Regions from separate parts of the Novosphingobium sp. ZW T3_23 genome, predicted to be linked through region 1. Evidence: riboswitches for the same ligand, from Rfam matches in the RefSeq annotation. Region 1 holds a riboswitch; each other region holds the start of a gene.
The links. A riboswitch is a leader RNA that binds a small molecule or an ion and turns the genes downstream of it on or off. The one in region 1 is predicted to bind cobalamin.
Positions count from the first base shown of each region.

Region 2: linked by a shared signal. The riboswitch ahead of ACI3K3_RS19450 (cobyrinate a,c-diamide synthase) and the one ahead of ACI3K3_RS17840 (TonB-dependent receptor plug domain-containing protein) in region 1 are both predicted to bind cobalamin.
Region 3: linked by a shared signal. The riboswitch ahead of ACI3K3_RS07380 (CbtB-domain containing protein) and the one ahead of ACI3K3_RS17840 (TonB-dependent receptor plug domain-containing protein) in region 1 are both predicted to bind cobalamin.

Region 1 is NZ_JBJDRF010000038.1:30,142-38,064, reverse strand. Features, by position in the region: gene ACI3K3_RS17845 (PepSY domain-containing protein) at 1-65, opposite strand, end outside; gene ACI3K3_RS17840 (TonB-dependent receptor plug domain-containing protein) at 70-2,088, opposite strand; cobalamin riboswitch at 2,301-2,547, opposite strand; gene ACI3K3_RS17835 (dihydrodipicolinate synthase family protein) at 2,679-3,575, opposite strand; gene ACI3K3_RS17830 (DUF2891 domain-containing protein) at 3,651-4,655, opposite strand; gene ACI3K3_RS17825 (5-oxoproline transporter, DUF979 family subunit) at 4,652-5,590, opposite strand; gene ACI3K3_RS17820 (5-oxoproline transporter, DUF969 family subunit) at 5,587-6,252, opposite strand; gene ACI3K3_RS17815 (hydantoinase B/oxoprolinase family protein) at 6,277-7,923, opposite strand, start outside.
Region 2 is NZ_JBJDRF010000047.1:6,078-14,000, reverse strand. Features, by position in the region: gene ACI3K3_RS19460 (FAD binding domain-containing protein) at 1-847, shown strand, start outside; gene paoC (aldehyde oxidoreductase molybdenum-binding subunit PaoC) at 844-3,042, shown strand; gene ACI3K3_RS19450 (cobyrinate a,c-diamide synthase) at 3,098-4,585, opposite strand; cobalamin riboswitch at 4,686-4,891, opposite strand; cobalamin riboswitch at 4,960-5,152, shown strand; gene ACI3K3_RS19445 (TonB-dependent receptor plug domain-containing protein) at 5,375-7,255, shown strand; gene ACI3K3_RS19440 (DUF1636 domain-containing protein) at 7,255-7,662, shown strand; gene cobT (nicotinate-nucleotide--dimethylbenzimidazole phosphoribosyltransferase) at 7,659-7,923, shown strand, end outside.
Region 3 is NZ_JBJDRF010000009.1:5,349-13,271, forward strand. Features, by position in the region: gene cobN (cobaltochelatase subunit CobN) at 1-691, opposite strand, end outside; gene cobW (cobalamin biosynthesis protein CobW) at 691-1,740, opposite strand; cobalamin riboswitch at 1,930-2,175, opposite strand; gene ACI3K3_RS07375 (histidine phosphatase family protein) at 2,205-2,801, opposite strand; cobalamin riboswitch at 2,822-2,963, shown strand; gene ACI3K3_RS07380 (CbtB-domain containing protein) at 2,998-3,225, shown strand; gene ACI3K3_RS07385 (CbtA family protein) at 3,234-3,989, shown strand; gene ACI3K3_RS07390 (MarR family winged helix-turn-helix transcriptional regulator) at 4,007-4,486, opposite strand; gene ACI3K3_RS07395 (FAD-binding monooxygenase) at 4,529-6,466, opposite strand; gene ACI3K3_RS07400 (DUF6356 family protein) at 6,639-7,013, opposite strand; gene ACI3K3_RS07405 (hypothetical protein) at 6,974-7,207, opposite strand; gene ACI3K3_RS07410 (hypothetical protein) at 7,582-7,872, shown strand.

The sequences.
Region 1 (7,923 bases):
GGGCGCGGCAGCAGGCTGCGTGAGCGCTTCTTTCGAGGATGGGGCCGAGGCTGGAGTGTACTCATGGCCTCAGAAGCTCAGGCCGTAGCTCATCCGCAGCGTGCGCGGCACGCCCCGGCTGAAGTAGAGGAAGCGGCTGTTGCTGCCGTCCAGCGCGCCCTGGTCGGTCACCGCCGACTGATAGCCGCGTGTTGCATATTCCCGGTTGAACAGGTTCTCGACATTGACGCCGAAGCGGTTCCGGCGTGCCGCACCGTCGACGTAGAGGTAGGCCCCGGCGTCCACCAGCGCGTAGTTGCCATAGTTCCGGCGGCCGAAGCCCGAAGCGGTGGACCAGACGTCGCCGATCCAGTTGAGCGAGAGATTGGCGCCAAACGGCAGGTCTTCCGGTGCATAGGCAAAGGTACCCTTCGCGTATTGCCGGGGATTGCGGTCAAGCTGGGTGGACGATGCCTTCTCCCGCACGCGGGCGTAAGTATAGCTGGCATTGATGCTCCAACCCCCGGCCATCTGCGCCGTCAGTTCGAATTCGCCGCCTTGCGAGCGGACCTTGCCGTCGAGGTTGGCGTAAGTGCCGTTCGGATAGGCCGGATTGTCGTAATCGTAGTCGATCATGTTGGTGATGCGGCGATTGAAGTAGGTCGCCTTCCAGCCCAGCGTGACCGCGCCCGCCGGGAAAATTCCGCCCGCGGAGAGGTTGAGGTTGAGGCTCTGCTCCGGGCTCAGGTTCGGGTTGCCGATCTCGCAGCAGGGGTCGTTGCCATAGAGCTGCGAGGCATCCGGAAGTACGAAGGAAGTGCCGCCGTTCGCCTCGACATAGAGCGGGTCGGCAAAGTCGTAGCGGCCGGACACGTTCCAGATCGTCTTCTTCGCCCCGTCCGTGCGGTTGTAGCGCAGGCCCGCGGCAAGGCGGCCCTTCGAGGAAATCTCGTCGGTGGTACGGACCTGGAAAATCCCGGCATGGACCTGCTCGCTGGTCGGCGCGATCAGCAGCACGTCGTCACGCCCGCTGAAGTTCTGGAAGTCGTAGCCCAGCAGGTATTCGAGGCCGGGATGGAGATGCAGCTTGACCACCGCGCTGCCGCCCCAGTCGCGATAGCCCCAGAACGTGCCTGCCGGGTAGATCACTTGCGGTTGCAGGTCGGGAAGCGAATTGCGGATCTGGACGTAGGCGGTCTTCCAGTCATGGAAATAGCCCTTGAGGAAGAACTGCACGGCATCGCTGCCGGTGTAATCGAGGCGGACGCTGGCGATTTCCTCGTTGCGATCGTTGCGGCTCTCGCGGATGCGCGTGGGCGAGAGGTTGTCGAGGTTGGCCTCGGTGTGCTGGTATTGGGCATTGAGCGCCAGATCGGGGGCGAGGTCGTACTGGTACTTGAGACCCGCCGACCACAAGTCGTAGCCGAGATGACGATCGGTGAGGCTGGGCTGATAGGCGCTGTAAGGCGTGTAGCCTTCCGAACGGTTGTGCGAGGCATAGGCCACGAAGCGGTGCTTGGCCGCCGCGCCGCGCAAGTAGCCATCTACCGTGGTGCCGCCCCATGAATCCACCGAGGCATTGACCTGGCCGTTGAAATCGTCGGTGAAGCCGCGCGTCACCACGTTGATGACACCCGCCGAAGCCTGCGTGCCGTAGAACAGGCTCTCCCCGCCGCGCAGCACCTCGATACGCTCGATCATGCTGGCAGGAAGCGTGTCGTTGGGCGATGTTCCGCCATAGAGGCGGTTGTTGAGGCGGATGCCGTCCATCGTCCAGAGCACGTCCTGCGTGCGCGAACCCTGAAGCGACACATCGACGTAAGTGAACGGCCCGTTGCGGGCGCGGATGTAGAGGCCCGGCACCGATTCCAGCGCCTTGACCACGTCTACCGCGCCGCTGTCCTTGATCTGCTTTTCGCTCACGGTCACCACGTCGTTGCCGTAGCGGGAAAGCTCCTGCGGCAGCGTTTCCTCAAGGCTGGTGCCGGTGACGACGATGGCCCGATCCTCACCGGCGTCTTCACCGGTTTCCTCGGCACAAGCCTGCGTGTTCCAGGCAAGACCAAGCGCCACGGCAAGCGCCGTGTGCGAAATTGTAGCGAACTTCATCTCATTCCCCTGTCGAGCGCCATGCGATCCGAAGCAGGGGTCTGCCGTTCACGAACGGCCGGGCATCGACCGGCGTTCACGAAAGGCCGGCGCATCGACCGGCCGGGCGCCCATAACGAAGGGACGACCGCTCAGCGCACCGTGCGGCCCCTGCCGCTGGTTCGTCGCTCAGACGGAGAAACACCGTGCCCCGGCCATCCCCTGGACCAAAGCAAGAGCGACCGGACGCAGGCAGGTCTCCTGGCTCGCGGGTCATGGCTTGATACACGGCCTTCCCAGGCCTCGCAGGATTTAGCGTCCGGCCCAGTGGCTACGGCAGGCGCCTTGGCCCTGCCGCGTGATGTGTATCGCGCTCACCGCTTACAGTTGCAGGGACAGCCTCGGATTCGAGGGTCGAAACCCTCTCACCGTGTTCCCATTTTAAGCCTCTTTCGAGGCACCGGCGCGATCTTGTCCGCCATCCCTCACCGGGAAAACGGATGAGGCGAGCTAGCCGGGGAGCGCACTGCGCGCAAGCGGGATTTGATGGATGCCCTTCGTGGTGACGATGCTCGCTTCGATGAAGGGCGGCATTACCGCAAAACAGTCTCTCAGCACCTGGCGGTAAGGTGGTTCAAAGCATCATCGACCATCGCGGCAACCTCGGCACCGACGCGCCCGAGCGGAAGCGGTGCGGCTTCGAGAGGCAGACCAAGCCGGCGCCCCACCTCATACATGATCCGCAAGCTGCCATGCTCGCGGAACAGGTTCCACAGTGGGACGAACGCAGAATCCAGCCTGCCTGCCTGATCGATGTCGCCGGACATGGCCGCGCGGGCGAGGGCCAGCGCCTGCTCCGGGAGAAGACCCGCGACCACGCTATACCAGGCGTCCCCCCCGGCGATCAGCGAATCTCCCGCGCCCCAGTCACCGCTGTAGCCGATCTTGAAATCGCGGGGAGTGGAGGCGCGGAGGCGCTGGAGTTCGACACGGTAATCGCCGTCACCCGGCAGCGGCATCTTGATGGCCGCCATATTCGGCATCGCCGCCAACGCGGCAATCAGCTCGTCGGAGAAGCGGAAATTGGTCGTTCCCGGATTATTGTAGATGCACATCGGCAGGGCCGTCGCCTCGGAAACGGCCCGGAAATGCTCTTGCGCCTCCTGCTGTGTCAGCGGGGTATAGGACATGGGCGCAAGCAGCAGGCCATCCGCGCCGGCGCGCTCGGCCGCGATCGCCAGATCCCGCGACCAGCTGGTTCGCAGGGCGCCGACGCCAACGATCACCGGGGTGCGGCCCGCCGCCGCTTCCACGGCGGCTTCTGTCGCGCGGATCCGTTCGGAGCGATCCAGATAGGCATAGATGCCGGTACTGCCGAGCACCCCGATCGAATCCACACCGGCATGAACCAGACGCTCGACCAGAACCGACAGCGCATCGGTATCGACGATGCCGTCGATGTTGGCAGGGGTGATCGGGAACGCGGAAAGGCCGGTGAATAGCGTCATGACACTACTCCTCGTATGTCGGGGAGAGATTATCAAGCGCAGACCGGGCGCGTGGACGCGTCTTGCGCGTCATCCTTACTCCGGAGGTACCAGAGCCAGCAGGGCGAATGTCGCCAGCCAATGCTCGCCCATATAGTCGCCGGCGAGGTGGGGGAGTGCGGCTTGCAGGTGCCGCTGCGCGATCTCTTCCCCCGCATCGTGGATGAAGTGCGCCTGCGGCAGGCGCGCGGCGATTTGTCTCCAGCACCAGGCGCGGCTGAGGTTTAGCCCGTCGAGATGCGCGATCTTGCCGTCGGTCCGATCTGAAACGAAGGCCGGCACCAGCAGGGTCTGCGGGCGTCCTTCGGCAATCTCGGGCAGAAAGGCATCGAACCAGGTCGCAAACTCGGCGGGAGGCAGGACGCGGCTCATCGCCAGCGCCTCGGTCAGCGTGGGAGAGAGGAATTCGTCGCCGGACGGCTCCCACGCCTGAGCGGCGCGGTCTTCTCCGAACCAGTCGCGCAGGCGGCTTTCGATCAATGCGGCGAGACCGTCTCGCCGGCCCTTCGCCCATTCGTGCGCCAGGACCAGGGCGAACGCCGAGTTGCTGTGGATGCCGTGACGGATCGGATAAGTCAGCTTGGGAAGGTGGTCCTCGAAGCGCTGCGCGAAGATCGCGGCCAGCGGGGCGAGCGCCGCGGCCCAGTCCTGGCGCTCATGCAGCGAGAGTTCGTGATGCAGCGCCAGCAGCCAGCCCCAGCCGTAAGGGCGCTCGAAGCCCTGCGACAGCGGGCGCGCCAGATAGGCGATCTCGCCCGCGATCATTTCCGGCACCAGCATCGTATCCGCCCGCGCGCGAATGGCGGCGGCTTCGGGCATGTCGGGGAACAGGCGCAGCAGCCGCATGACCTGCCACCAGCCGTGCACGCAGCTGTGCCAGTCGAAGCTGCCGTGGAACACAGGGTGGAGTGCCGAGGGCGTCTCCGCGTCTTCCGGTCCGTTCAGCACATGGTCGAGCTTGTTGGGATACTCGCGGCCGAGGTGGCCAAGGGTGAGCTGCGCGAAGTGCGAAGCATGCTCCGCCGTCAGGATCGTGGTCATCGGGAGAACCCCAGGAAATAGAGGAGAAGGATGTTGGCGGCCAGCATGGCGACGGCCGTGGGCGCCTGGGCGCGGATGACGCCGTAGGGATCGCGCAGGCCCAGCAGCGCCGCCGGAACGAGATTGAAGTTCGCGGCCATGGGCGTGAGCAGGGTGCCGCAGAATCCGGCCAGCATGCCGATCGCCGCCACGGCGGCCGGGTCGCCATGTTGCACGGTCACCAGCAGCGGCGCGCCCATGGCCGCGAACATGACGGGAAAGGCGGCAAGGGCATTGCCCATCAGCACCGTCAGCAGCGCCATGCCGGTGCAATAAAGCGCCACTTGCGCAAACAGACTGCCGCCGGTCTCGACATGATCCAGCAGGCTGCCTACGGCCGTGCCCATTCCGGCCGCCGCATAGATGATGCCAAGGCTTGCCAGCAATTGCGGCATCAGGATCGCCCAGCCAAGCCCGTCGGCCAGCCTCACGCCTTCACGCAAGGGCGCTTCGGCGCGGGTCCGGAACCAGACCATGCAGATGACGGTCGAAGCCAGCGCGCCGAGTGCGAGCGAGACGAGCGTCGCGTCGGAGGCCTTGACGATCCCCGGCACGGACTTGAACAGCACCGTTCCCGCCAGCGCGATCGCGGGAATGGCCAGCGCCGGAAGGAACAGGCGGCTGCCGTAGCGCAAGGCCGCTGCCTCCTGCCCTTCCTCACTTGGCGCCGGAGCTGCCCCGGTCCGCCCGGAAGCGGCCACTATGACGATGACGATGGCAAGAACGCCGTTCGCCATGTCGGGAATATGGTCCCCCAGCAGGAAGCTGAGTGCGATCAGGCCCCAGAGCAGCGCCGTGGCGCGGCCCTTGCGGTCCCGCCGGTGCAGCGCCGTGACCAATGCGAAGCCGAGGAACATGGCCCCCGCCAGCGCATAGACGAGTTCCAGCCCGATCACGCGGTTTCATCCTGTAAACGCCGGCGCTTCCTGTCCAGCAGCAGAACGCGGCCGCCATGGATGAGCAGGGCGGCGATCGCCGTCGGCACCGCCCACATCGACAGCGCGAAAGGCTCGGCCTTCATGCCATAGCCCTCCATCACGCCCTTCATCAGCAGGATCGAGCCGATCGCCAGGAAGATGTCCTCTCCGAAGAACAGGCCGATGTTGTCTGTCGCCGCCGCCAGGGCCTTGGCACGATCGGCATCGAGTGAGGAGCCGTCCTGTTCGGCCGCCGCTTCCGCCATCGGTCCCAGCATCGGCCGGACCATGGTGACCTGCCCGCCAAGCTGGGTGAGGCCCACGGCGGAAGTCAGCTGCCGCGCCAGCAGATAGGCGAAAAGCAGCCGCCCCAGCGTGATCCCGCGCAATCCGCGCATCAGCTGCTTGGCGCGTTCCTGCAAGCCATGGCGTTCGAGCAGGCCTATCGTTGGAATGACGAGGAAGACGGCGGTGACGAACTTGTTGGCGTTGAAGGCGGCCCCGAAGCGCGCCAGCAGTTCGGCAAGCGGCAAGCCCGCCGCCAACCCCGCCGTAGCGGCCGAGGCCAGCACGACCGCCAGCGGATTGATCCGGGCCACCAGCCCGGCGACGAGAACGACAACGGCTAACAGAACCAGCATCTCAGGCTTCCCCCCGTTTGTCTCTCAGGCTGTCGTTTCGACATCGGACGGTGCGCCGAAGCCGCCGCCGCCCGGCGTTTCTATGACGATGGCATCCCCGATGGCCAGCGGCACTTCCGCCGTTCCGCCCAGATCGGTGCGCGATCCATCCTTGCGTTCGACCCATTGCCGCCCGACTTGCCCCGCCGCGCCGCCCTGGAGACCGAACGGGCCTTCGCTGCGCCGCGACGAGACGATGGTGGCGGTCAGCGGCTCCAGCGCCGTGACCTTGCGCACCACGCCGTCACCGCCGCGATGCCGTCCCTCGCCGCCCGATCCCTTGCGGATCGCGAAGCATTCGAGCCGCACCGGATAGCGCATTTCGAGAACTTCGGGATCGGTGATGCGGGTGTTCGTCATGTGGGTGTGGACGGCCGAGGCTCCATCGGCGCGCGCGCTGGCGCCCGCGCCGCCGCAGATCGTCTCGTAGTATTGCACCCGCTCGTTGCCGAACAGGAAGTTGTTCATCGTCGCCTGCGCGCTGGCCGTGGCGCCGAGCGCGCCCAGCAGGGCATTGCAGGCCGCCTGGCTCACCTCCGTATTGCCGGCCACGACCGCCGCGCCCGGCCGGGGCGACAGGAAGGTTCCTTCCGGCACCACGATCTCCAGCGGAACCAGGCAGCCTTCGTTGAGCGGCAGATCGGAATCCACCAGACAGCGGAAGGCATAGAGCACCGAAGCCCGCGTGACGGCGGGAGGCGCGTTGAAATTGCCGTCACGCTGCGCGTCGGTACCGGTGAAGTCGATCGTGGCGCTGCGACGCGCGCGGTCCACGCTCACCTTGACGCGCAGCCGCGCGCCGTCGTCCATCCGGTAGTCGAAGGCGCCGTCGCCGATGCGGTCTATCACGCGGCGCAGGCTTTCCTCGGCATTGGCCATCATATGCCCCACGTAAGTGGAGACCGTGTTCCAGCCGTAGCGGCGCAGCAAGGCCATGATCTCGCCTATGCCGGTTTCGTTGGCGGCGACCTGGGCCTTGAGATCGGCCACGTTCATGTCGGGATTGCGGGCCGGATAGCGCGCGGCGGCCAGCAGATCGCGCAAGGGCTGCTCGCGGAAGGTGCCGCCTTCCAACAGCAGGAAATCGTCGATGACGACGCCTTCCTGCTCCAGGCTGGTGGAGACGGCCGGGGTCGAGCCCGGCGCGATGCCGCCGATGTCGGCATGGTGGCCGCGATTGGCCACGAAGAAGCGGATGCGTTCGCCTGCCTCGTCGAAGACCGGCGCCACCACGGTGACGTCGGGCAGGTGGGTGCCGCCGCGATAGGGATCGTTGAGCGCGACCATGTCGCCGGGCTTCAGGCTGCCCTCCCGCGCGGCCAGCACCGCACGCACGCTTTCGCCCATCGCGCCGAGGTGGACCGGCACATGCGGCGCATTGGCGATCAGGTTGCCTTCGGCATCGAACAGCGCGCAGGAGAAATCGAGGCGTTCCTTGATGTTGACGCTTGTCGATGTGTGCCGCAGCACGGCGCCCATCTGCTCGGCAACCGCCATGAACATGTTGTTGAACAGTTCCAGCATCATCGGATCGGCGACGGCGTGCCCGGATTCCGCATACGCGCCTTCTCCTTCTTCCCGGCTGGCCGGAGTGGCATAGGCTCGTTCCTGGCGCAGGACGAGGTTGCCCCA
Region 2 (7,923 bases), on a different contig from region 1:
TGACCTGATGAAGCTGGAGATCGAAACGCCGACGCACCTCGTCGACGTGCAGGATCTCGGGCTGGACCGGATCGAGGAGACCGGGGAAGGCGGCCTGCGTATCGGCACGCTCGTCAGCAACACTGCTCTGGCGGCGGATCGACGCGTGCGGCGGGACTATGGCGTGCTTACCCGCGCCATCGTGGCGGGCGCCTCGGGCCAGCTTCGCAACAAGGCGACCACCGGCGGCAACCTGCTCCAGCGCACCCGCTGCCCTTATTTCTACGACACCAACCAGGCCTGCAACAAGCGCAAGCCCGGCTCCGGCTGCGCGGCGATCGGCGGGTTCAGCCGCCAGCTTGGCGTGGTCGGCACCAGCGACGCCTGCATCGCCACCCACCCCAGCGACATGGCGATCGCCCTGCGCGTGCTGGATGCCTCGGTCGAGACGGTCGATGCCGCCGGCAAGACCCGCAGCGTGCCGGTCGGAGAGTTCCACCGCCTTCCGGGCAACACCCCGCATGTGGAGAACGTGCTCCAGCCCGGCGAGCTGATCACGGCGGTCACCCTGCCCAAGCCTCTGGGCGGGCGGCACTTCTATCACAAGGTCCGCGACCGCGCGTCCTATGCCTTTGCGCTGGTGTCCGTCGCGGCGGTGCTGAACAAGGACGGCAGCGGCCGGGTCGCCTTCGGCGGCGTGGCGCCCAGGCCCTGGCGTGTGGAGGCTGCCGATGCGCAACTGCAGAGCGGTGCCGGTGCCGTGGCGAAGACAGCCTTCGCCGATGCGCGTCCCACCCATGAGAATGCCTTCAAGGTCACTCTGGCCGAACGCACGCTGGCGGCCCTTATCGCGGAGAACCGGGCATGAAGTTCGATACGCCTGCGGGCAAGAACCCGATCGACGCGATGAAGGTCATCGGCCAGGCCGTCGATCGCGTGGACGGCAAGCTGAAGACCACCGGCCAGGCGCCCTATGCCTATGAGCATGGCGATGTTCCCGCCAAGCCTGCCTATGGCTATGTGATAGGTGCAGGGATCGCCAAGGGCCGCATCGTCTCGATGAACACGGCCGAGGCGAAGCGGATGCCCGGCGTGCTGGCGGTGGTCAGCGCCGAGAATGCGCAGCCGCTTGGCAAGGGCAGGATGAACACCGCCAAACTGCTGGGCGGTCCGGCCATCGAGCACTATCACCAGGCCGTGGCGGTTGTGGTGGCGGAGAGCTTCGAGCAGGCGCGCAGCGCGGCCAATGCCGTGCGGATCGAATATGCGCGTGCCGATGGCCGCTTCGATCTGGCCAAGGCGAAACCCGGCGCGCAGCCGCTGACCGGAAGCGACGCCGATACCCATACCGGCGATTTCGAAGGCGCTTTCGCCTCGGCGCCGGTGAAGTTCGACCAGACCTACACCACGCCCGACCAGAACCACGCGATGATGGAGCCTTTCGCGACGATCGCCTGGTGGGAAGGCGACGCGCTTTCGGTCTGGACGTCGAACCAGATGATCGCCTGGAACAAGAGAGAGCTGGCGGCCACCTTCAAGATACCGCCGGAGAAGGTCCATGTCCGCTCGCCCTATGTCGGGGGCGGTTTCGGCGGCAAGCTGTTCCTGCGTGCCGACGCGGTGATGGCGGCGCTGGGTGCGAAGGCCTGCGGGAGGCCGGTGAAGATCGCCCTGCCGCGTCCGTTCATGGTCAATAACGCCACCCATCGGCCCGCAACCATCCAGCGCATCCGCATCGGCGCCACGACCGAAGGGCACATTACCGCGATCGGGCATGAAAGCTGGTCGGGCGATCTACCCGGCGGCGGTCCGGAGGCGGCGACGCAGCAGACCAAGCTGCTCTACGCCGGGGCCAATCGCCTCACCGCCATGCGGCTGGCGGAGCTGGACCTTCCCGAGGCCAATGCCATGCGCGCGCCGGGCGAGGCGCCGGGCCTGATGGCGCTGGAGATCGCCATCGACGAGACGGCGGAAAAGCTTGGCATGGATCCGGTGAAGTTCCGCGTGCTCAACGATACCCAGGTCGATCCCGAGCATCCCGAGCGGAAGTTTTCCCAGCGCAATCTGGTGCGCTGCCTGGAAGAGGGCGCGCAGCGCTTCGGCTGGAACCGGCGCAGCGCCAAGCCCGCGCAGACCCGCGAGGGCCGCTGGCTGATCGGCCTCGGCGTGGCCGCGGCGTTCCGCAACAACATCAACATGACCTCGGCCGCACGCGTGCGACTGGCGGCCGACGGCATGGTGACGGTCGAGACGGACATGACCGATATCGGCACTGGCTCCTACACGATCATCGCCCAGACGGCGGCGGAGATGATGGGCCTGCCGGTCGAGAAGGTGCGCGTGAAGCTGGGGGATTCCTCGTTCCCGGCATCGGCGGGCTCGGGCGGCCAGTGGGGCGCCAACAGCTCGACCTCGGGCGTCTACGCGGCCTGTTCCAAGCTGCGCGAGCTGGCCGCGCAGCGTCTGGGCATGGACCCGGCGACGGCGGAATTCGTCGATGGCGAAGTGCGCGCGGGCAATCGCTCGGCCGCGCTGGCGGAAGCGGCGAAGTCCGGCGAGATCGTTGCCGAGGAGACCATGCAGTGGGGCGATCTGGCCAAGACCTTCCAGCAGTCCACCTTCGGTGCGCACTTCGTGGAGGCGGCGGTGGATTCCTACACCGGCGAAACGCGGGTGAGGCGGATGCTGGCGGTCTGCGCGGCCGGGCGTATCCTCAATCCCAAGACCGCGCGCAGCCAGGTGATCGGCGCCATGACCATGGGTGTCGGTGGCGCGCTGATGGAGGAACTCGCGGTCGACAAGCGCTTCGGCTTCTTCGTCAACCATGACCTTGCCGGATACGAAGTGCCGGTGCACGCCGATATTCCGCACCAGGAGGTGGTCTTCCTGGACGAGGCGGACGACAAAGTCTCGCCCATGAAGGCCAAGGGCGTGGGTGAACTCGGCCTTTGTGGCGTGGGCGCGGCGGTCGCCAACGCGGTCTACAACGCCACCGGCGTGCGCGTCCGCGACTATCCGATCACGCTCGACAAGTATCTGGCGAAGCTGCCTGCCATCGCCTGACGCCTAACGGCACGAGCTTGGGCAGGCCCGGAGAGGCACGCTGAAACAGGCTACGTCATCCTGAACTTGTTTCAGGATCCATTCCGCCTCCCGGCTCCGTCTGGGCGTGCTGGGCGATGGATCCTGAAACGAGTTCAGGATGACGGTTGGCCGGAGTGGGGGGGCCGGTTTCACCACCGACACCATTCTGGCCCAGCAGAAGGTCCGCAACCAGCTCCGGCGCTGAAGGGAAATAGAAGTGCATGTAGCTCGCCGTGAGCGGGCCGTGGCGGAAAATCTGCTCGCCCTTGCGCCCGTCCGGCGTCTGGGCGAGCACGATCGGGGGAAGGGTCGTTTCGAGCTGGGAATAGTGGAAAGTGTGGCCGCGCACCGCGTGGCCGTCCAGCACCGCCTCCTGCATGCCAAGCGCGACGAGGCGCTTCTGCATGGTCGCGCGGGCAGGCAGCAGGCCCAGCATCGGCGCGCTGCCGCCCGCCGCATCCGTGAGCCTTTCGCAGGCATAGAGCATACCGCCGCATTCGGCGAGGATCGGTCGGCCTGCCGAGAAATGGGCGCGGATCGCCTCGATCATCGGACGATTGGCGGATAGCGCCGCCAGATGAAGCTCCGGATAGCCGCCGGGCAGCCAGAGTGCGTCGCAGTCCGGCAGAGGGGCGTCCCGCAAGGGCGAGAAGAACGACACTAGCGCCCCCGCGCGTTCCAGGAAGTCCAGGTTGGCGCGGTAGACGAAGGCGAAGGCTTCGTCGCGGGCCACGGCGATGCGTCGCTCCGCCAGTGTGGCAGGCGGCAGCGACGGGGACCGGGCCGGCGGGAAGGAGGCGGGGTCTGGCAGCCACAGGGCACTCTCGGGGATAAGGTCGGCGGCGCGGTCGATGCGGGCTTCGAGGTCCGCGATTTCGCCTGCCTGCACGAGGCCGAGATGGCGTTCGGGCAGGCCCATGGCCTCGTCACGCCGCAGAGCGCCGAGCCATTGCACGCCCGAGCCTTGGGGCATCCCGCGTTCCAGCAATTCGGCGTGGCGGTCGCTGCCGACGCGGTTGGCGAGCACGGCCGCCACCTTCACGTCCTTGCGATAGGTAGCGAGCCCGTGGACGAGCGCGCCGAAGGTCTGCGCCATCGAGGAGCCGTCGAGCACGGCCAGCACCGGCAGCCCGAACAATCGGGCCAGATCGGCCGAGGAAGGCGTGCCGTCGAACAGGCCCATTGCGCCTTCGACCAGGATCAGGTCCGCCTCACTGGCCGCCTCGTGCAACAGCGCGCGGCACTGCTCCTCGCCGCACATGAACAGGTCCAGCTGGTGGACCGGCGCCCCGCTGGCCACTTCGTGGATCATGGGATCGAGGAAGTCCGGGCCGCATTTGAACACGCGCACCCGGCGTCCGGCGCGGACGTGGCGGCGGGCGAGGGCGGCCGTGACTAGGGTCTTGCCCTGCCCCGACGAGGGCGCGGTGACGAGCAGCGCGGGGCAGGCGTTTGCCGGTGCCTCCAGGGATGGAGATGCAGATATCGCTGGGACGGGCAGGCTTGGCAGCGGTTGATTCACAGTTCCCCCTTCGACGCAAACGCTCGTAAGTCGTCACGCGAAGGTGCCCTCTTCCGCAAGAGAGCAGGAACTTCGTCCGCCCGGTACATCCCGCCCGCGCGAAGGATCGACGGCGAAGGGCCGGTTTCCTGACTTCCCGGATCCTCGCGCCTTCCGCCGCCTTCTCGAAGCGGCCGCTTCAATGGCGTGGTGGCGGGGCGCATCCCCGGTTACAGTTGCGGGAGCAGTGCCGGCAGTCACGGATAGCTTCCGTGGTCCGGACTTCCCGATTAAGCCCTTGCGGGCACCCCTTGCGCCGGGTGGACTATGGGACTTCGCGGGCCTGCGCAAGTATCGGCGCGGCCCCCCTCTTGCACGGCGCAGCGCCAGCCGATAGGGGCGCCCCTGCGACAGGTTCCCCGCGAGGGGATCAAAAGGGAACGCGGGTTCAATACCCGGGCTGCCCCTGCAACTGTACGCGGAGAGCCGTGCGGCCATTTCGCCATTGGGGGTGCAAACCCCTGAGAAGGCGGCCGAAACGGCATTGACCCGTGAGCCAGGAGACCTGCCCGTCGCAGTCGTTCTTCGACCGGACAGGGTGAGCCGGCCGAACGGGGCATTTCCTCGCTGAGCGACAGCCACTGCCGTGCCCGCAAGCGGCGCGAAAGGGCCTGTCGTCGTGTCTCGCGACTGCATGTCCTTCGCCTGCCTGTCGAGCGTGGCCGGGTTCGACGCTCGCTTAAAGGATATGCCGTGAACTTCCGAATTTCTGCCGCCAGCACTCTTGTTCTTGCACTGGCTCTCCATCCCATGGTCGCGTCTGCCGAAGAGGCGGCGGAGGCCTCCACTGCCGACCGGATCGTCGTCAGCGCGCTGCGCACCCCGGTCGCGGCCGATCGCGTGGCCGACAGCGTCACCTTGCTGGACGAAGCGCAGATCGTCGCGGCGCAGCCGATCGCGCTTACCGACATGCTGCTGCGCACGCCCGGCATCAGCATTTCGCGCAATGGCGGCTACGGCACCACCACCTCGCTGCGTATCCGGGGTGCCGACGCCGGGCAGTCGGTGATTGTGATCGACGGCATGCGCCTGTCCGACGCGTCCTCGACCGCCGGCGGATATGGCTTCGCGAACATGTTCGTGGACGATGCCGAACGGATCGAGATCCTGCGCGGCCCGCAGTCCATCCTCTGGGGCAGCGATGCCATCGGCGGCGTGGTCAACGTCCGCACCCGCCGCCCGACCGAACCGCTGGAAGGCAGCTTCGCACTGGAAGCCGGAACCCATGACACGGTTTCGGCGCGTGCCGGTGTAGGCGGCACCTCCGAGGCGGTGGACTGGCGCCTCTCCGCCTCGCGCTTCACCACGGACGGCATTTCGGCACGGTCCAACGGCACCGAGGACGACGGCTACCAGCGCAGCGCCGCCAGCGGCACCCTGACCTTCCGGGTCGCGCCGGGCGTGTCGCTCGACGTGCGGGGCTACTGGTCGGATTCGAAGAACGATTTCGATGGCACTTCGGGCGACTCCCTGGCCTATGGCCGGACGGAGGAATGGTCGGGCTATGCCGGGCTCAACTTCACCCTGTTCGGCGGCAGGTTGGCGAACCGGGTGGCGGTGCTTCAGACCGAAACGGACCGCCGGAACTACGACCCCGCCCGCTCGATCCGCCAGATCACCTTCGATGCCCATGGCCGCGTGCGCCGGTTCGAATATCAGGGAACCTACACGTTCTCCGACGCCGTGCAGGCCGTGTTCGGCGCCGAGCGCGAGGAGCAGCGGATGACCACCGCATCGCCTTCGAACAGCGCCACGCCCTATGTGCTGACGCCGGAAAAGGTGGATACGAACAGCGTCTACGGCGAGTTGCGGGTTACGCCCGTGGTGGGCCTCACCGTCAGCGGCGGTGCGCGCTACGACCACCAGTCGCGCTTCGGCGGCAACACGGTGTTCAGCGCGGGCGCGGTCTATACGCCCAACGGCGGCGCCACCGTGCTGCGCGCCAGCTATGACGAGGGCTTCAAGGCCCCGTCGCTCTACCAGTTGTTCAGCATGTATGGCGTGAACGACCTGAACCCGGAAAAGGCCAAGGGCTGGGAAATCGGCGCCGAGCAGGGCTTCGGCGAGGCGTTGCGCCTGTCCGCGACATGGTTCGAGCGCGATACCGACAACCTGATCGACTTCGCCTATTGCCCCACGAGCGGCGCCCTGCCGGATGTGTGTTATGTTCCCGGCACCACCACCTCACGCTTCGGCTACTATGCCAACGTCAAGGCCAGCCATGCGCGCGGGCTGGAACTGGCGGCTTCGGCCAGGTGGGGTGTGCTCTTCGCCGAGGGCAACTACAGCTGGATCGAGGCCGAGGACCGGACGGAGGGCAGCGCCACTTACGGGCGCCAGCTTCAGCGCGTGCCGCGTCACCTGGCCAATGTCGAAGCGGGCGTGGACCTGCCGCAGGGCATGCGGGCAAGCGTCGCCGCGCGCTATTCGGGCGAAAGCTACAACGCCGCGACCGGCACCGCGACGCTCGACGACTACTGGCTGGTGGACTTGCGCGCGCAGTGGCAGGTCAGGGAAGGGCTGATTCTTCAAGGACGTATCGAAAACGTGGGCGATGAGAAGTATGAGACCGTAAGCGGCTACGGCACGCTCGGCCGCACCGTCTATCTGGGCCTGAGGAGCCGCTTCTGATGCTGCGTCCCGTCGAACCCGGTCCATCAGTGGTGGTGTGCAGCACCTGCCGTCACTCGGCGGAAGCGCGCGAGGATGACGAAGGCCGTCGCGGCGGCGTGCTGCTGGCCGAGGCGATGCGCGCGGTGCAGGCGGTCGAGACCACGCTTCAGGGCGTGGCGGTCCAGGAAATGCCCTGCCTGTTCGCCTGCCAGCGCCACTGCACGGTGGCGATCCGCGCGCCGGGCAAGCTCGGTTACGTTCTCGGAGACTTCGCGCCGGACGAGGGCGCGGCCCGCGCGATCCTGGAATATGCCGTGCGCCATGCCGCCAGCGAGCATGGGCAAGTGCCCTATCGCGAGTGGCCGCAGGGCGTGAAAGGCCATTTCATCACCCGGACGCCGCCCGAAGGATTTGTGGGGACATGATCCGCTTCGACGACCGCGCCGCTTTTGCGGCGGCGCTGGCAGACCTGCCCGCGCCGGACGGCGAGGCGGCGGAGGCCGCGCGCAGTCGGCAGGCCAGGCTGACCAAGCCGGCCGGTTCGCTGGGGCGACTGGAGGACATCGCGGTGTTCATGGCCGGGTGGCAGGGGCGCGAGCGACCACGCGCAGAGCTTATCCGCGCCGTCGTTTTCGCCGGCAACCACGGGGTCGCCGCGCGCGGGGTGAGTGCCTACCCGCCCGAAG
Region 3 (7,923 bases), on a different contig from region 1:
CGCGCTGGCGCAACGCCGCGATCATGGCGTCCACCGCGTCGAGCGTGCCCGCGATCATCAGCGCGCGGTAGAACACCAGCAGCACCAGCGGACGGCCTTCGGTCCAGCCTGCCTGCACGTCGGCAAGGCCCGCGCGCTTCGTCCCCGCGAGATAGAGCCCCGCATCGGCCACCGGCACAGGATCGTCGGGCTCTCCCGCATCATGGCCGATGGTCCGGGCCGCCGTGCGCAGGAACGAGAGGGCATTGGCCGTGCCGCCCTGCCGCAGATAGTCGCGCATCCGTTCGCACACCTCGGCGGGGAGGGTGGAAGCGCGATCGAGCGCCGGATCGGCCTCTCGCCCGTCAGCGATGGCGGCGAAGGCAATGCCGTTTTCGCGCGCGACGCGGGCGATCTCGTCGATGCCGTAGCCCCAGTAGCTCTTGCCGCCGAGCAGGATCACGCAGACGAATTTAGCCTGCGCGATCACTTTCTCGACATAGAGGTCGATCGAGTAAGGGTGGCGCAGTTGCAGCAGGTTCGCGAGGCGGACGCTGGGAGCATCGAAGGGCAACCGCGCCGCCGCCCCCGCAAAGCAGGCAAGTTCGCTGTCCGCCACGGTGAGGATCACCATGTCGCCGGGAGACTGGTCGAGATCGATTGCCTCCTCGCCGTTGGAGATCGTCCCCGGCGTGGCGGAGAGCAGGTGCATCAGGCGTCCACGGTGCCGAGAACTTCGGCAAGCCCCGCCTCGATGGCAGTGCGGTCCAGCCCCTTCTGGCCGATGACGACAAGCTGGGTGCGGCGCGCTTCCTGCGGCAGCCATGCGCGGTCGTAGAAGTGCTGGATACGCGGGCCAACGGCCTGCACGATCAGGCGGCTCGGCTTACCGCCAACGGAGACCATGCCCTTCACGCGGAGCACGTCATGCTCCGCGATCAAGCTCTTCAGGCGCGCGAGCAGCGCGTCGAGATCGGCCACATCACCGCCGGATACGACGAAGCTGTCGAAGTCGTCATGGTCGTGATCCTCGTCCAGCCCGTCGATGTGCGAGGGGCGGGAATCGAGGTCGTCCTCGGCAGCGGCGGTGATGCCCAGCAGCGCGGCGATGTCGACCGCGCCGTGGTCCGCGCGCACGATCTTCACGCCGGGGCGCGTTTCGGCCAGAACCAGCGTTTCGACATGGGCGAGGGCCTCGGCATCGACGAGGTCGGTCTTGTTGAGCACCACCATGTCCGCGCAGCCGAGCTGTTCCTCGAACAGTTCCTCCAGCGGGCTTTCGTGGTCCAACATTGGATCGGCGGCGCGCGCGGCGGCAAGGGCGATCTCGTCGGTGGCGAACCGGCCGGCGGCCACGGCATCGGCGTCGATCAGCGCGACCACGCCGTCCACGGTGGCGCGGGTGCGGATGTCGGGCCACTGGAAGGCCTTCACCAGCGGCTTGGGCAAGGCGAGGCCGCTGGTCTCGATGATGATGTGGTCGGGCTTGTTCTCGCGGTCGAGCAGCTTCTGCATGGTGGGCAGGAAGTCGTCGGCGACGGTGCAGCAGATGCAGCCGTTGGCCAGTTCGACGATGTCGTCCTCCGGGCAGGCCTCGTCGTTGCAGCCCTTCACCAGCTCGCCGTCCACGCCGACATCGCCGAACTCGTTGATGATGAGCGCGAGGCGGCGGCCCTTGGCGTTCTGGAGCAAGTGTCGGATCAGCGTAGTCTTGCCCGCGCCGAGGAAGCCGGTGATGACGGTAGTGGGAACTTTGCTCATGGTTCGTCTCCCGCGCGCCAGCGACCTGAAACGGCGGGGCTTCCTCATCGCACGCGCGACGATTGCGGCACGCCGCGCCGGACCGGCGCACGGGCGCCCGACGTGTCATGCCGCCGCGGCCCCGGCCGCATGCATCACGTCGCTCAGACGGAAGGATTACCGTGCCTTGGCCATTCCCTGGACCCGGGCAAGAGCGACATCGACGCCGGCAGGTTTCCTGGCTCGCGGGTCACAGCACGATGCACGGCCTTCCCAGGCCCCGCATGACTTAGCGTCCGGCCCAGTGGCTGCGGCGGAAACCCTTGTCCCACCGCCGATGTGCATCGCGCTCGCCGCTTACAGTTGCAGGGACAGCCCCGGATCGGGATGGCGGACCATCCTTACCGTGTTCCCGTATTAAGCCCCTTGCGGGGCACCGGCGCGATCTTCTGCCGAAGCGCGTGAGCGCCTCGACCGTCCGGCGATTAGCTGGGCACGCTCTCGCTCGCAACCCCCTGAGTGACAGGCCCCAGCGACTGCAATCGCCATGTCTGGTTGAACGAGAGGGTGGTTCGGGAGAGCGGCGCCACATCCACGGCGAGCGTAGCCCGCAGCGGCATGTCGAGCGCATGGGCAAGCGCGGCGCGGACGATCATGGGATGGGTGACGGCGCAGACGGAATCCTGCCGCGCCGCGATACCGTCCATCCAGGTTCCTACGCGGAGGCGGGCCTGCTCCATCGTTTCCCCTCCTGGCGTTCCCCTTGTCGGGTCCGCAAGCCAGAGCGCCAGCGCGCCGGGTTCCGCAGCCTCGATTTCAGCGAAGGAACGCCCGCTCCAATCGCCATGGCGAAGGTCGGAGAGAGCAATGTCGTCATCGGCAACCAAACCCATCGCCGAGGCGGTCTCGGCGGCGGAGCGAGAGGGGCTTCGATAGGCTGCGGCCCGAAAGCGCTCCGGCAGTGGTAGGCGCCTCGCGTCCCGCGCACCGGCGGCATCCAGTGGTTCGGCGGGATCGGGGAAACGGCCCTGGCGGCTCGACGCGGTGCCGGCGATGCAGATGAGCAGAAGCGTGGTTGCCAAGCGTCCATTCCGTGAAGTCGTTGACGCGGCGGCCTGCGCGGTCCTAAGGATGCGGCGTCGAGGATCGAAGAAGCCGGTGGGAATCCGGCGCGGTCGCGCCACTGTAATCGCATGGGAGCTTTCCCGTCGAGAGCCAGACCTTCCTGCTCGACAACAGGTTTTCCGGGGACGCGCAATCCCGCCAAGGAGCATGACAATGGCTGTTTCCGCCGCAGTTTTCGATGATGCCTTCATCCCATTGGAGGGTGGCAACGCCATTCCGCTGGAAGATATCGCGCCCTGGGCCGTGCTCGGCACCCTGCTGGCTGTGATCTTCATCTATTTCGTCAGCACGGAGCAGGGCGCTTTCTCGCTGTTCCAGGGCATGTACGTGCACGAATTCGTCCATGACGGACGCCATCTCCTCGGCTTCCCCTGCCACTGAGATAAGCCATGACCAGGAACCTGCTCTGGCGCGGGATGCTTGCCGGCATCCTGGGCGCCCTTCTTGCCACGCTCTTCGCGCGCGGCTTCGCCGAACCTCGGATCGACCTTGCCATCGGCTACGAGGAAAGCCACGCCGCGCATGGAAAGGATCATGCGGATACGGCCCATGACGGGCCTCCGGAAGAAGAACTCGTCAGCCGCGATACGCAGAAGGGGGCCGGACTGCTGACGGCACTTGCGCTGTACGGCGCGGCCGTCGGCGGGATCTTCTCGCTCGTCTTCGCTTATGGTTATGGCCGTATGGGCCATCTCGGTCCGCGCAGTTTCGCACTGCTGTTGGCGATGCTGACTTTCGTGCTGGTGGTGCTGGTGCCGGCGATCAAGTATCCTCAAACCCCACCGGCGGTGGGCAAGCACGAAACCGTGGCACTGCGCACCGCAGCCTTTTTCGGAATGATAGCCCTGTCGCTGGGCGCCGCCATCGTCGCGGCACGTCTGCGGGCGGCTCTGGCTCGGCCGGGAAGAGGTTTCGACGCAACCCTGCTGGGCCTGGTGGTCTATCTTGGGATTGTCGGCCTCGGCCAGTTCCTATTGCCCGTGATCGACGAAGTGCCGGGCGATTTTCCGGCCGCGCTCCTCTGGGAATTCCGCATCGCTTCGATCGGCACGCAGCTCGTGCTGTGGCTGACGATCGGGCTGGCATTCGGACTTTGGGCCGAGCGCGTTCTCAGCCGCCATCAAGCTGATAAATTCAAAGCCTAACGACGCAACCCTCCCATCTATTGTGAGATCTTGACCTTCGCCCCATGCCGAAGCGGCGCACGACTCATCTCGTTACCCGCCTTCGTAGTTTTTTGTAGCAAATTCAGAAAATTATCTCGCTCTTCTGAAGTGAGTTGCGAAATGAGGTCTTCCTGAACCTTGTCGACCCAGGGCGTGGCGACCTCGACCGCGTTGCCGCCTTGGTCACTCAGCATCAGCACGCGGGCGCGGCGGTCGTTGGGGCTGGTTTCCCGATTGACGAATCCCTTCTGGACCAGCCTGTCGATCACGCCGCCGATCGTCACACGATCATAGGCGATCATGCCGGCCAGGGTCTGTTGGTCCAGGCCGGGATGATCGCGCAAGGTCAACAGCGCGGCATATTGAACGGCCGTAAGGTCGATGCCGGCTTCGGCCATGCGCGACGTGAAACGCGCGACGGAAATCTGGTGCAGGCGGCGGATCAGGTGTCCCGGCATGGTCTCTAGGTCGCTCATGGGGCCACCTAGCGCGAGAACCGCCGCCCGCTCAAGATGATGTTACGCCGGAACGGGTTCCGAACGTTCTTTTATATCGATTTGACCGGCATCGTGCAGAATGTCCGCAAAGAAGGCGGCAAGGCGATCGTGCGCATCGAGCGGTAGAACCTGCGCAACATATTGGTCCGGGCGAACCACGACCATGCAGCCCTTTTCCCTGTCGATGCCGCGCAAGTCGTAGATGTCGCCGGCCCTGGAGTCGGCGCAGAACGCCTTCTCGTAATCCCTGAGGCCCAGAGTGCCCTTTCGCGGCCAAAGCAGGCCGGGAAGTTCGTCCATCGACAAGGACTGGTGCGGCTGCTGGAAGACGGCCCGAAGGTCGAACAGCGCATCGCTATCCGCCCCGATCGGCGTATGCCGACGCAAGGGCGACGCGGGATCGGCTTCGAGAAAGCGGCAGAGCCTGTCGATCGAACCATTTGCGGCGAGGCCTTCTTTCCCCGCGAACAGGTAGACGCGCCAACGGCCGTCAGCCTCAGCAACGTGGCCCAGGTGCATCGGCTTGGCGTCGGCGAGGCGCACGACGGGTGCGGAATGGAAGCGCATGCCAAGGCGGAAGCCTTCCGCCAAGTGCTGGTGATCGCTTTTTCCGGTGAGGGACGAGGGGCCGTACCGCGTCGCCGTGCCTGCCGTGAAGCGGCCCTGCCTGATGAAGTATCGCTGGAATTCGGCGGGGTCGACCCCGTCCTCGTCATCGGACGTCTTAGGCTTGGCGCTGAACATGGCGGCGAACTCCCGATCGAAGTCGATCAGTTCCTTCGCGATCGCCTGACGCTCGGCGGAGTAACTGTGAAGCAGTTCGGGCGAGGCCTGTCCCCCGAGCACGGCAGCCAGCTTCCACCCAAGGTTGAAGGCGTCCTGCATGGACACATTCATCCCCTGGCCTGCTTTCGGGCTGTGGGTATGGCAGGCGTCGCCCGCGATGAAGACGCGCGGATTGCGGCTCGTTTCCTGCCCGGCAGGGACATCGTCGAACTTGTCGCAGAGGCGTTGGCCGATCTCGTAGACCGACCACCAGGCCACTTCCTTCACGTCGAGCACATAAGGGTGCAGGATGCGCTGGGCCGCCTCGATCAGTTGATCCTGCGTGATGTTCCGGGCGGAGACGCGTTCGTCCTTTTCGAGCTTGTCCAGTTCGATATAGAGCCGCACCAGATAACCGCCTTCGCGCGGAATGATCAGGATGTTGCCCTGGTTCGCGGAGTGAATGGCTGTCTTCAGGCGAATATCCGGGAAGTCGCTGTAGGCCAGGACATCCATCACTCCCCAGGCCTGATTTGCGGACTCTCCATGAAGTTCGCGGCCCATGGCCTTGCGAACCTGGCTGCGGGCTCCGTCACAGCCGACCACATAGCGGGCGCGCACGGTTTCCACGGCATGCCCTAGCGCGGCGTCGACACGTTGAAGGCGAGCGACGACCGGCTCCGCAGGATCGGCCGGGATCGTCAGATCCTGAAGCAGCAAGCCATAGTCCGGCTCAAGCCGGCTTTGGGAATTGCGCATGGCTTCAAGGTAGAAATCGTGCACGCGCGCCTGGTTGAGGATGACGTGCGGAAACTCCGAGAGGCCTTCTTCCGTGTCAGGAATGCGGCCATGGCGCGTGATCCGACGGGCTTCGCTCTCATCGGGCTTCCAGAACGTCGTTTCGTTTACCCAATAAGCTTCGCGCGCCACGCGATCGGCGAAACCGAAAGCATTGAACATTTCCATCGTGCGACAGGCGATGCCGTCGGCCTGCCCCAGCGTGAGAGGGCCGTCCTTGCGTTCGACGATGCGGGTCCGGATCGAGGGAAAGCGCGCAAGTTGGGCGGCCAGGGTAAGTCCGGCGGGGCCGCAACCGACGATCAGGACATCGACGGTATCCGGCTCGTGATCGACAGGTCCGGCTTGCGATATCGCCGGATCGCCGGTGTGAAAGCCGTTCAGGTGGAATTGCATGATATGGTCCTCTCCTGCGCAGGAGAGCCGGATGCCGAAGCTCCGCCGTCCTGCATCGAACGATATATGTAGTATGCTACATAAAATGTCGTGTCAAATGCGCAAGAGGGAGAGGATGGGCGAAGAAGAAGATTAAGCCAGAGAACCCAGCAGCTTGAATGTGGTTCTTAAATCAGATTTCATATTCCGGCTGCCAGCGATTCGGCGCTGGGCGATCGGGCTGAGCCTTGATGGCAGCGGTTTGACGACGCGTCATTTCGCCATGCAGCTTACGAATGGCGTCGCTTCCGGCGTGGGTAAGCAGTCCGGGCACGAAGCCGTGCAGCATCGTTCCTAATCCCGCCACGATCATCTTCAGGCCGAAGCGGTTGGCGACGATCCAATGCTCACCGTAACTCTCGTTCACGGCGCGCGGGTGTTCTACGAAGAGAGCCTTGAACATGCTTGTTTTCTCCAGCCGCAGCTTTCCAGCGGGCGCGCCGAAGCGTGGGCGCGCCCGCCGACAGGTCAGGCGGTCGGTGGATAGGGGTGGCGGCCGAAGACCCATTGCGTGCGGGGATCGGCATGACCGTCGATCAGCAAGACTTGCGCGCCGTGGCCCTTCATGCCCACCTGATGGGCAGCATCGATAGCGCGATTGATCGCGGCTTTCTGGGACTCGAAGGCCGCCAGGAAAACGCCGTGGAGGCTTACTGCCCAATTCAGGCCCTTGCGGACGACGTGGAAATCGCTCTGAGGCATGGGTGGTTCTCCCTTTTCGTTTCTACCGAGGTGGGTCGCCTGACAGGATGCCCGTCGACCCGAGGATAATTCCCGATGTTGCATCTTCGATGTAAGGTCGAAGAGGTCAAGCAGTTATCTCAACCTATTTACTTGAGAATGATCCGTCAAGGCCCTGGTTCCCTCTTGCAGGCGGCTGTCGATGAAACATCGCACCGACGGGACGAACTGCGCAGCGTCCTCGCATGGCAACTTGAGCGCTGTCTAGAAATTCGACGGTTTCGCTGCCTTTTCCCAGAAACTCGAAGCCTTCCGATGCGTTGATCAGGAGTAAGAAAACGCGCGCGCGCTCAATCGGCTCGAACCGGGTCGCGCCATATCGGGAAACAGGCTTCATGGACATCCAAGCGAAACTCCGCAGCCGCGTCAGCGTCGTTGCGGTGCCGGAACAGGCAGCGTCCAACCGGCGGCCGCGGCGCGACACGCCTGTGTTGCAAGTTCGGCTTCTGGGCGACTCGGTGCGAGCGGCAGGTCAATTCCAGCGGTCGGCCCTGGGGCACATGGACCACGAGAATTGGCTGGAGAGGGTCTTGGACGATGGTCAGCGCCTGGTCGATCTGCTGGTCCAGATGGGCTTCACTCCCAGCGCCGATCGCTCTGGGATCCATCCGCGAGATCGTTACTAGTCGGGCGTTCCTCTCCCCGCTACCTATTGCAAATAAGCCTGGCTGAGGAGA